One region of the Micromonospora sp. NPDC051141 genome, then DNA from elsewhere that is predicted to be linked to it. Evidence: riboswitches for the same ligand, from Rfam matches in the RefSeq annotation. Region 1 holds a riboswitch; each other region holds the start of a gene.
The links. A riboswitch is a leader RNA that binds a small molecule or an ion and turns the genes downstream of it on or off. The one in region 1 is predicted to bind cobalamin.
Positions count from the first base shown of each region.

Region 1 (3,257 bases):
CGTCCTTGAACGTCATCCACCCGTTGCCGGTCTGCGCGAGCGTGCGCATCATCCGCCCGTACAGGTCGCGGGCCCGGACCGTGCGGACCGCCTTCTTCTCGGCCGCCCGGTACGCGGCGTCGAACGCCTCGCCGTACAGGTCGGGCAGTTCCGGCGCGTCGGACGGGTCGATCAGCGACCAGTCCTCGTCCGCCTCGACCCGGCGCATGAACTCGTCCGGTATCCAGTTGGCGAGGTTGAGGTTGTGGGTCCGCCGGGACTCCTCGCCGGTGTTGTCCCGCAGCTCCAGGAACTCCTCCACGTCCGGGTGCCACGGCTCCAGGTAGACGCAGGCCGCGCCCTTGCGCCGGCCGCCCTGGTTCACCGCCGCCACCCCGGCGTCGAGCGTCTTGAGGAACGGCACGATGCCGTTCGACCGCCCGTTCGTGCCCCGGATCAGCGCGCCCCGGCCACGCACCCTCGACCAGGAGATGCCGATGCCGCCGGAGAACTTCGACAGCTTCGCCACCTGGTGGTAGCGCTCGTAGATGGAGTCCAGCTCGTCGCGGGGCGAGTCCACCAGGAAGCACGACGACATCTGGGTGTGCCGGGTGCCCGAGTTGAACAGCGTGGGGGAGCTGGGCAGGTAGGCCAGGCTGGACATCAGCCGGTACAGACCGACCGCCTCGGCCGGGGTGTGCGACAGCCCGCAGGCCACCCGCAGCAGCCAGTACTGCGGCGTCTCCACCACCAGCCGCGACTCCGGGTGCCGCAGCAGGTAACGGTCCGCCACGGTACGCAGTCCGAAGTACTCGAACCGCAGGTCACCGGCCGGGTCCACGGCGTCGTCCAGCTCACCGGCGTGGCGGGCCACGAACGCGGCGGTGTCGTCACCGATCAGCCCCAGCCCGTGGGCGTACCCGATCGACTCGCTGAAGCGCGTCACCTGCTGTCCGCGGACCTCCTCGTCCACGTACGCGGCCAGCAACCGGGCGGCCAACCGGGAATATTGCGGCTCCTCGCCGATCAGCTCCGCCGCGGTCTGGATCGACAACCGGTCCAGCTCCGCGGTGCTCGCCCCGTCGTAGAGCCCGCTGATGGTCCGGGTGGCGACCCGCAGCGGATCGACCTCGTCCAGGTCGGCGACCCAGCGCTCGACCGCCCGGACGATCCGGTTGACGTCGACCGGCTCGGTGTCGCCGTCCCGCTTGCGGACCCGCATCGCCAGTCGGCGCTGCTCCGGCCCGGTAACACCGGACCGCTGACTCTCCCGTACGACCGTCATGACCTCTCCCTCGCTGTCACCGATGGTCTCGGCCGGCGGGAGAACGCCAACGGGCACGGCACGCAGGACCGGCCCGGCTGCTGGCGTCGGTCGTCCCGCGCGACCGTCGACCGCCGCACGCGGCAGCGCACGGCGCGCTGGCAGGTCTTCGGACTCGCGGGCGTGACACGAGGTCGCCTACTGGCCGTCGCTTCCCAGGCCGGTGGCCCAGTGCTGATGACGGCGGTCGTTCCCACTCACCGCTGCGGGGCAGTCCCGGACTTCCACCGGGTTCCCTCTTGCCTCGGCCGCGCCGGTGAGGCGCGGCCGAACCAGCTGCGGGGACACCATATATGGCGGTGATGCCCGGCGGGCAACACCAGATGTCGGGTCAGGCGTGTCGGTTGCGTCTCACCGTCCACGATGCCGGACGAACGCCGCCCGCGGTTGGCGCTCCCCGGGGCCGGGGACGATAGTGGGCGGCATGGCGAATCTCGGACGCCGCTGGGCGTGGCTCCTGGTCCTGCTGGTCGGCGTCGGACTGTTCCTGTTGGTGCTGGAGACCCTGATCGGCACCCGGAACATCAACTTCGTACCCGCGCTGATCGTGCTCGGCGCCGCGATCGCGCCGGCCACGTTCCTCACGTTCGCCGAGGGCCGGTCCGGCCGCTGGCGGGTCCCGGGCGCGATCGTCGGCCTCGCCGCGTTCCTCGGCGGGGTGATCGGTGTCGTCGCGGCCGGCTGGTTGGAGTACGACACGCTGCACCGGCTCGGCGTGCTGCCGATGGTCCTCGTCGGCCTGATCGAGGAGTCCGCGAAGCTCGTCGTGCCGGTCGGCGTCCTGCTGCTGTGGCGGCGGCACCGGTCGCCGGGGGAGGGGCTGGTGATCGGCGTGGCCTCCGGCGCCGGTTTCGCCGCGCTGGAGACGATGGGCTACGCGTTCACCACGCTCGTCGGGTCGCAGGGCAACCTCGGCGCGGTCGAGCAGACACTGCTGATCCGCGGTCTCACCGCGCCGGCCGCGCACCTGTCCTGGACCGGGCTCACGGCCGGCGCGTTGTTCGCCCTCGCCGCCGCGCCCGGCGGACGCCGGCTCGCCGCGTTCCTGCTGACCTTCGCCGCGGCGGTCACGTTGCACACCTGCTGGGACACGTTCGGCACGCCGGCCGCGTACCTGTTCATCGGCGGCGTGTCGCTGGGCTGGCTGCTGCTGCGCCTGCACCTCGACCGCGAGCGGCCGGGCGCGGTGACCACGGTGTGGCCGGGTGCGCCCGAGCCGGTCGGCGGCGTCGCGGGCGGGCCGGCTACCAGGTGACCGGCAGCTCGACCGGGCCGAGGATGGCGTGGCCCGGCTTCCAGGGCACCTCGTCCGGCGGCACCGCGAGGCGCAGGCCGGGCAGCTCCCGCAGCAGCAGGGCGAGCGCGGTGCGGACCTCCAGCGCGCCCAGGTGGGCCCCGATGCAGTAGTGCGCGCCGTGCCCGAAGGACAGGTGCGGGGTGGGCGGGCGGTCGAAGTCCATCCGCTCCGGGTCCGGGAACACCGCCGGGTCGCGGTTGGCGGCGTCGTGTGAGGGGACCACGATGTCGCCCGCCGCCAGCCGGGCACCGCTGGGCAGCGTCACGTCCGCCATCACCCGCCGCGGCATCTCGTCGCCGTTCGCGGTGGAGTGCAGCCGCTCCAGCTCGGCGACCGCGCCGTCCAGCCGTTCGGGGTGCGCGACAAGGTACGCCCAGCCGGTGCCGGCCGGCCCGTACGGCTCGGTCTGGAGCACGTGGACGAACGTGGCGATCGAGCTGGCCGTGGTCTCCCAGCCACCCACCACGAGTGAGATCGGCAGCTTGATCTGGACGTCCACCGGCTGGTCGGCGGCGGCGGTCGCGATCCGGCCGAGCAGGTCGTCGCCGGGTCGGCCGCGTCGCTGTTCGAGCTGCTCCCACAGGTAGCCGCCCATCTCCTCGGCGGACCGGGCCGCCTCCACGCGGCTCAGGTCGCCGGCGCCGAGGAACATGTCGC
Region 1 is NZ_JBITFD010000009.1:84,940-88,196, forward strand. Features, by position in the region: gene ACIA6B_RS18430 (ribonucleoside-diphosphate reductase subunit alpha) at 1-1,264, opposite strand, end outside; cobalamin riboswitch at 1,386-1,595, opposite strand; gene ACIA6B_RS18435 (PrsW family glutamic-type intramembrane protease) at 1,728-2,558, shown strand; gene ACIA6B_RS18440 (cytochrome P450) at 2,548-3,257, opposite strand, start outside; gene ACIA6B_RS18445 (hypothetical protein) at 3,228-3,257, opposite strand, start outside.

Region 2 (3,257 bases), on a different contig from region 1:
CCCATGATCAGCGACATCTACGACGTGATCCACCGTCGCCGCGACGTCCGCGGCCAGTTCACCGGCGAGCCCCTCGACCCCGGTGTCCTCGACCGGGTCCTGGCCGCGGCGCACGCCGCGCCCAGTGTCGGACTGTCCCAGCCGTGGGATTTCATCCTGGTCCGTGACCGGGACCTGCGCGAAGCGTTCCACCGGCACGTCCGGGCCGAGCGTGACACGTTCGCCGCCACTCTCGACGCCGAGGCGGCCCAGCGGTTCTCCCGCATCAAGATCGACGGGATCATGGAGTCCACGCTGTCGATCGTGGTGACCTACGACCCCGACCGTGGCGGCCCCGCGGTCCTGGGCCGGCACGCCATCGCCGACGCCGGCCTGTACTCCGTGTGCCTGGCCATCCAGAACCTCTGGCTGGCCGCCGCCGCCGAGAACCTCGGCGTCGGCTGGGTGTCGTTCTACCGCGAGCGGTTCCTCCAGCGGTTGCTCGCCATTCCCGCGGGCATCCGACCCGTCGCCTGGCTCTGCCTCGGCCCCGTCACCCACCTCGAAGCGGTGCCCGATCTCGAACGGCACGGCTGGCGTCGTCGCCGCCCCCTGGGCGCGGCGATCCACCACGACCGCTGGAACCCCGGATCGGTCACCGGCTGACGTCGGTCCACCGGGTCGGGGCCGGTGGCCCGGCCGGCATCGCGCGGCAGGGTCACCGGCCCGGGTGATCGTGACGGCGTCCCATCCGGAGAAACCGATCAACGCATTTCGATGGCGCGATCGCGCCCACCCCTGGCGGGAGGGGCGTTGACCCGGGGTCGGAAGGTGTGGCAGCATTCGCGGCCTGACGGCAGTGAAGGAAGCCGGTGCGATTCCGGCGCGGTCCCGCCACTGTCACCGGGGAGCGATCCCCCCTCGCGAGTCACGGCCGTGTGCGTGCGGCTGGAAGGCCGGGGGAGAGCGTCGATCCGGAAGCCAGGATACTTCGGCCGTCGGACGTACCCCAGGGCGTGGACACCCGAGGAGGACCCGATGACGCACGGCATCTCTTTCATCGACGATCATCGTCATGACCCGCACGGTGGACGCTCCGCCGCACCCGTCGCCCGGCAGGGCGCCGGTCGTGCCGGCATGCCCCGCGCCGGCGCACCCGGGACCGTGGACCCCTTCGGTCGGGGCGCCTGCCGCCGGCGTTGACCGCTCGCCGACCCGCGTCCCGGTGAGTCGCGCCGCGGGTCGCCGCACCCGCTGACGCCGCTCCCCTCCCGCTTCGCCCCGGTCGCCTCCGTGCGACCCCGAGCGTCACTCTCCGGAGTTTCCCGTGCGCATCCTGTTGCTCTCCACCGCCGACACCGACCTGTTGGCCGCCCGCGCCAGCGACGCCGACTACCGGCTCGCCAACCCCGCACGGGTCGCCGCCGACGCGGTGCCCGCGCTCGTCGACGGCGTCGATCTCGCCGTCGTACGCCTGCTCGGCGGCCGGCAGACGTGGCCGGACGGGCTGGCCGCCGTGCTGGCCGGCGGCGTCCCCACGGTGGTGCTCGGCGGTGAGGCGCTGCCCGACGCGGAGCTGATGGCGGTCTCCACCGTGCCGTCCGGTGTGGTCACCCAGGCGCTCGCGTACCTGGTCGAGGGCGGCCCGGCGAACCTGGGCCGGCTGGCCCGGTTCCTGGCCGACCGGGTGCTGCTCACCGGCGAGGGCTTCGCCCCGCCCGTGCCCACCCCGGCCTACGGCGTGCACGGCGATCCGGAGATCGTGCCCGGCCGGCCCACCGTGGGGATCGTCTTCTACCGGGCGCACGCGCTGGCCGGCAACACCGGCTTCGTCGACGTGCTCGCCGACGCGGTACGGGCCGCCGGCGGGAACCCGCTGCCGATCTTCTGCGGCTCGCTGCGGGGGTTGACCACCGGCGCCGGTCCGCTCGGACTCTTCGGCCGGTGCGACGCGCTGCTGGTCACCGTGCTCGCCGCCGGCGGAGCGGTGGCCGCGGACGCCTCCGGCGGCGGCGACGAGGACGCCTGGGACGTCGGCGCCCTCGCGGCGCTGGACGTGCCGGTGATCCAGGCCCTCTGCCTCACCAGCACCCGCGAGCAGTGGGCGGGCAGCGACGCCGGACTGTCCCCGCTGGACGCCGCCATGCAGGTGGCCATCCCCGAGTTCGACGGCCGGATCATCACCGTGCCGTTCTCGTTCAAGCGGATCGACGCCGACGGGCTCTCGGTCTATGCCGCCGACCCCGACCGGGCCGCCCGGGTGGCCGGCATCGCGGTCCGCCACGCCCGGCTGCGGCACGTGCCCGCCGCCGACAAGCGCGTCGCGGTGGTGCTCAGCTCGTACCCGACCAAGCATTCCCGGGTCGGCAACGCGGTCGGTCTGGACACCCCGGCCTCCGCCGTCCGGCTGTTCGCGGCGATGGCCGAGGCCGGCTACCACCTGGGCGACGCCCCGCCACCCGACGACGGCGACGCCCTGATCCACGCGTTGATCGCCGCGGGCGGCCACGACGTGGAGTGGCTCACCCCGGAGCAGCAGCGCGCCGCCGAGGCCCGGATACCGGGGCGCACGTACCGGCGGTGGTTCGACGAGTTGCCCGCCCCGCTGCGCGAGCGGATGCGGGAGCACTGGGGTGAGCCGCCCGGCGAGCTGTACACCGACGGCGGGGACATCGTGCTGGCCGGCCTGCGCTTCGGCAACGTGGTGCTGCTGATCCAGCCGCCGCGCGGCTTCGGGGAGAACCCGATCGCCATCTACCACGACCCGGACCTGCCGCCCAGCCACCACTACCTGGCCGCGTACCGCTGGCTCGCCGCGCCGGTCGCCGACGGTGGGTTCGGCGCGGACGCCGTGGTGCACCTGGGCAAGCACGGCACCCTGGAGTGGCTGCCCGGCAAGGGCCTCGGCCTGGCGGCCGACTGCGCCCCCGACGCGGTGCTGGGCGACCTGCCGCTGGTCTACCCGTTCATCGTCAACGATCCCGGTGAGGGCACCCAGGCCAAACGGCGTGCCCACGCCGTCGTGGTCGACCACCTGGTGCCGCCGATGGCCCGGGCCGAGACCTACGGAGACCTGGCCAGACTGGAGCAACTGCTCGACGAGTACGCCACCGTGCAGGCCCTCGACCCGGCCAAGGCGCCGACCGTGCGAACGCAGATCTGGGACCTGGTCTGCGCCGCCGAACTGCACCACGACCTGCACGCCGAGGCGATGCCCGACGCCGACGACTTCGACGACTTCGTGCTGCACCTCGACGGCTACCTCTGTGAGGTCAAGG
Region 2 is NZ_JBITFD010000020.1:33,361-36,617, forward strand. Features, by position in the region: gene bluB (5,6-dimethylbenzimidazole synthase) at 4-645, shown strand; cobalamin riboswitch at 842-971, shown strand; gene cobN (cobaltochelatase subunit CobN) at 1,307-3,257, shown strand, end outside.
Region 2: linked by a shared signal. The riboswitch ahead of cobN (cobaltochelatase subunit CobN) and the one ahead of ACIA6B_RS18430 (ribonucleoside-diphosphate reductase subunit alpha) in region 1 are both predicted to bind cobalamin.

Region 3 (3,257 bases), on a different contig from region 1:
CGCTTCCGATGGTCGTCCGCCTGAGCCGGCATCCCCTGCTCGCCCTGTTCTGCGGCGTACTCGCCGCCCTCACCCTCGCCGCCCCCGCATCCGCCGTGACCGGACGGGTAGCCGCCGTCCCCGGCCCGAACCGGCCGGAGGCCGCCGCCGGGTGGCTGGCCCGGCAACTCGTCGACGGAGAACGCTTCGAGGTGGTCTTCGACGGCGTCGCGTACCCGGACCAGGGGCTGACCCTGGACGCGGTGTTCGCCTTCGCCGCCGCCGGTGTCGCCGACGACTCCGCCGCGCGGGCCCTGGCCTGGGTCACCCGACCCGACGTCCGGGACGGTTACCTCGGCGACGGCGCCGCCGAGGCGTACGCCGGGGCGACCGCCAAGCTGGCCCTCGCCGTCGAGGTCCGCAGCGGGAACCCGACCGACGTCGGCGGGGTCGACCTGATCGCCCGGTTGCGGTCGCTCCAGGCGCCCACCGGGCGATTCTCCGACCGGTCGGCCTACGGCGACTACAGCAACGCCTTCAGCCAGTCCTTCGCCCTACTCGCCCTGGATCGCACCTCGCAGGGTGCGCCACCGGTAGCGGCTGCATGGCTGGCCGGCACCCGGTGTCCCGACGGGGGCTACCCGGTGCTGCCCGCCCAACCGACGTGCCACTCCGATGTGGACGCTACCGCCCTGGTTGTGCAGGCGCTGCGGGCCACCGGCCGCCGAGCCGACGCCGCCGCCGGGTTGCGCTGGCTGGTCTCGGTGCAGCGACCCGACGGTGGCTTCGCCAATGCGGACGGCGTCCCGAACGCCAACAGCACCGGCCTCGCCGCGCAGGCACTGCGCGCCGCCGGCCGGCCGCTGGCCTGGGCCCGGGCGCACCGGTTCCTGGCCGGGCTGCAGGTCGGTTGCGCGTCGACGCCAGACCGGCGGGGCGCGGTCGACTTCGACGGCGGCGCGTTCGACCCGGACACCGCCGCCCGCGCCACCGCCCAGGCCGTCCTCGGCCTCACCGGCACCGGCTACGCCGACCTGTCGGCCGCCGGCGCCGCCCCCGGCGCACCCGTCCTCGCCTGCCCGTAAGCGCCCTGCCATCCGACCACCTTCAGGAGGATCCGTGTCCCTTCGTCCATCCACCATCCGGGCCCGGCTCGCCGGTCTGCTGACCGCCGCGCTGGCCGCCGTCGCCCTGACCGCCGTCGAGCCCGCGCCGCAGGCCGCGCAGGCCGCGGCCTGCACCGGCACCTCGGGGGTCACCGTCGTCGTCGACTACGCCGCCCTCGGCGGCGGCATCCAGGTCGGCTGTGCTCCCGGCGACCCGGCGACCGGGATCGCTGCTCTGCAGGGTGCCGGGTTCACGGTCACCGGCACCCAGCGCTGGGGGCTGGCGTTCGTCTGTCGGATCAACGGCAAGCCGACCGCCGCGACGGACCCGTGCGTCAACACCCCACCGGCCACCGCCTACTGGTCGTACTGGCATGCGCCGCACGGCGGCCCCTGGTCCTACAGCTCCTCCGGCGCGGCCAGCTACAACCCCGCCCCGGGCAGCGTTGAGGGCTGGTCGTTCGGCGCCGGCGCCGCACCGGGCATCACCGCCCCCTGATGAGCCGCGCCAGGGCGGTGACCGGCATCGCAGCGGGTCCCGGTCACCGCCCTGGCGCCGGACGGCGTCCGGGCGGTACGGTGACCGCACCCGGTGTACGCCGGGGACACAACTGCATACGTCCCGTGTGGGGGGAAGCCGGTAGAAGCCGGCGCTGACCCGCAACCGTGAGCGAGAGCCTTCTCGCGAGCCGGAACGCCTCGCCTGGGACGAGCGGCTTCCACTGTCGAGGTCTACAGGGTGAAGTCCGGGCCGCCGAGGTCCGATTCCACCCCGCTCACCGCAGTTCGCGGAGCGGGGTGTCGTTTGTCTCGGATGCTTTCCGGAGTTCTCACCGACCGCTCCGCGAAAGGCACCCTTATGCCCCTGTCCCCACCCTGGCGACTCGGCACCGGCCTTGCCGCCACCACGGCGGCGGCCCTGGCCACGCTCACCGTACCCATGACCGTGCTGGCCGCGCCCGCCACGGCTGACGCCGCCGCCGCGCGGGACGCCGCTACCTGGCTGGGCGGCAACTTCACCGACGGGATCCTGCCCGGACCGTTCGGCGGCCCGGACTGGGGCCTGACCATCGACGGGCTCGTCGCATTGTCCGCCACTGGCGTGGACACGCCCACCCGCCAGGCCGCCACGGCGCAGGTCGCGGCACACGTGCGCGCCTACAACAGCTACGACGAGTGGGGCATCGAGGGCTTCACCGACGGCGGCGCCACCGCGAAGCTGCTCTACGCTGCTTCCGCTGCCGGCGCCGACCCCACCGACTTCGGCGGGTACGACCTGCGCGCCGAAACCCTGTCGCTGATCTCCGCAGCGGACGCCGGTAACCAGCGGGGTCGGATCACCAGCCGGGTCACCGCCGACAGCGGACCGGACGCCAGCAACACCTTCGACCAGTCCTTCGCCGTGTTGGGCCTGGCCCGCAGCGGTGACGTCCCGCAGGACACCGTCGACTTCCTCATCCGGCAGCAGTGCGCGGCGGGCGGCTTCCGGCTCTACCCGGACACCGCGGACGGACCGTCACCGTCCTGCGACGAACAACCCGGCGCCACCCTCGACGTCGACTCCACCGCGATGGCCGTGCAGGCGCTGCTGAGCGCCGCTGACGACGGCGCCACCGGGGCGGCCGGGGCGGCGCGCAAGGGAGCCGACTGGCTGGTCGCCCAGCAGCACACCGACGGTTCCTTCGGCGGGTCGGGGCCGACGACCGGCGCGAACTCCAACAGCACCGGCCTGGCCGGGCAGGCCCTCGCCGCCGCCGGACGCGACACCGAGGCCGGCCGCGCCGTCGCCGCGCTGACCCCGCTGCAGCTGACCGGCGCGAACGGCGGCAAGGCCACCGCCGACGCGGGTGCCATCGCCTACAGCACCGAGGGTTTCACGACCGCCGTCGCGGCTGGGATCGCGGACACCGACCGGGACCAGTGGCGCCGGGCCACCGCCCAGGCGCTGCTCGGGCTCGCGCAGGTGCCGCTCGGCCGCATCGGCGTCGACCTGCCGCCGTCCTCGCCCGGACCCACCCCGTCCGGCACGGCCTCGCCCACCGCCTCCCCCACCGGATCACCGACCCCGACCACCAGCGCCACCGCCACCCCGACCGCCACCGTCGACCCGAGCCCCAGCGACACCGTGAGCCCTCCGGCGGCGACCCCGTCGGCCACCACACCGAGCACGCC
Region 3 is NZ_JBITFD010000014.1:98,331-101,587, reverse strand. Features, by position in the region: gene ACIA6B_RS24795 (peptidase) at 9-1,064, shown strand; gene ACIA6B_RS24790 (hypothetical protein) at 1,099-1,584, shown strand; cobalamin riboswitch at 1,659-1,807, shown strand; gene ACIA6B_RS24785 (cell wall anchor protein) at 1,945-3,257, shown strand, end outside.
Region 3: linked by a shared signal. The riboswitch ahead of ACIA6B_RS24785 (cell wall anchor protein) and the one ahead of ACIA6B_RS18430 (ribonucleoside-diphosphate reductase subunit alpha) in region 1 are both predicted to bind cobalamin.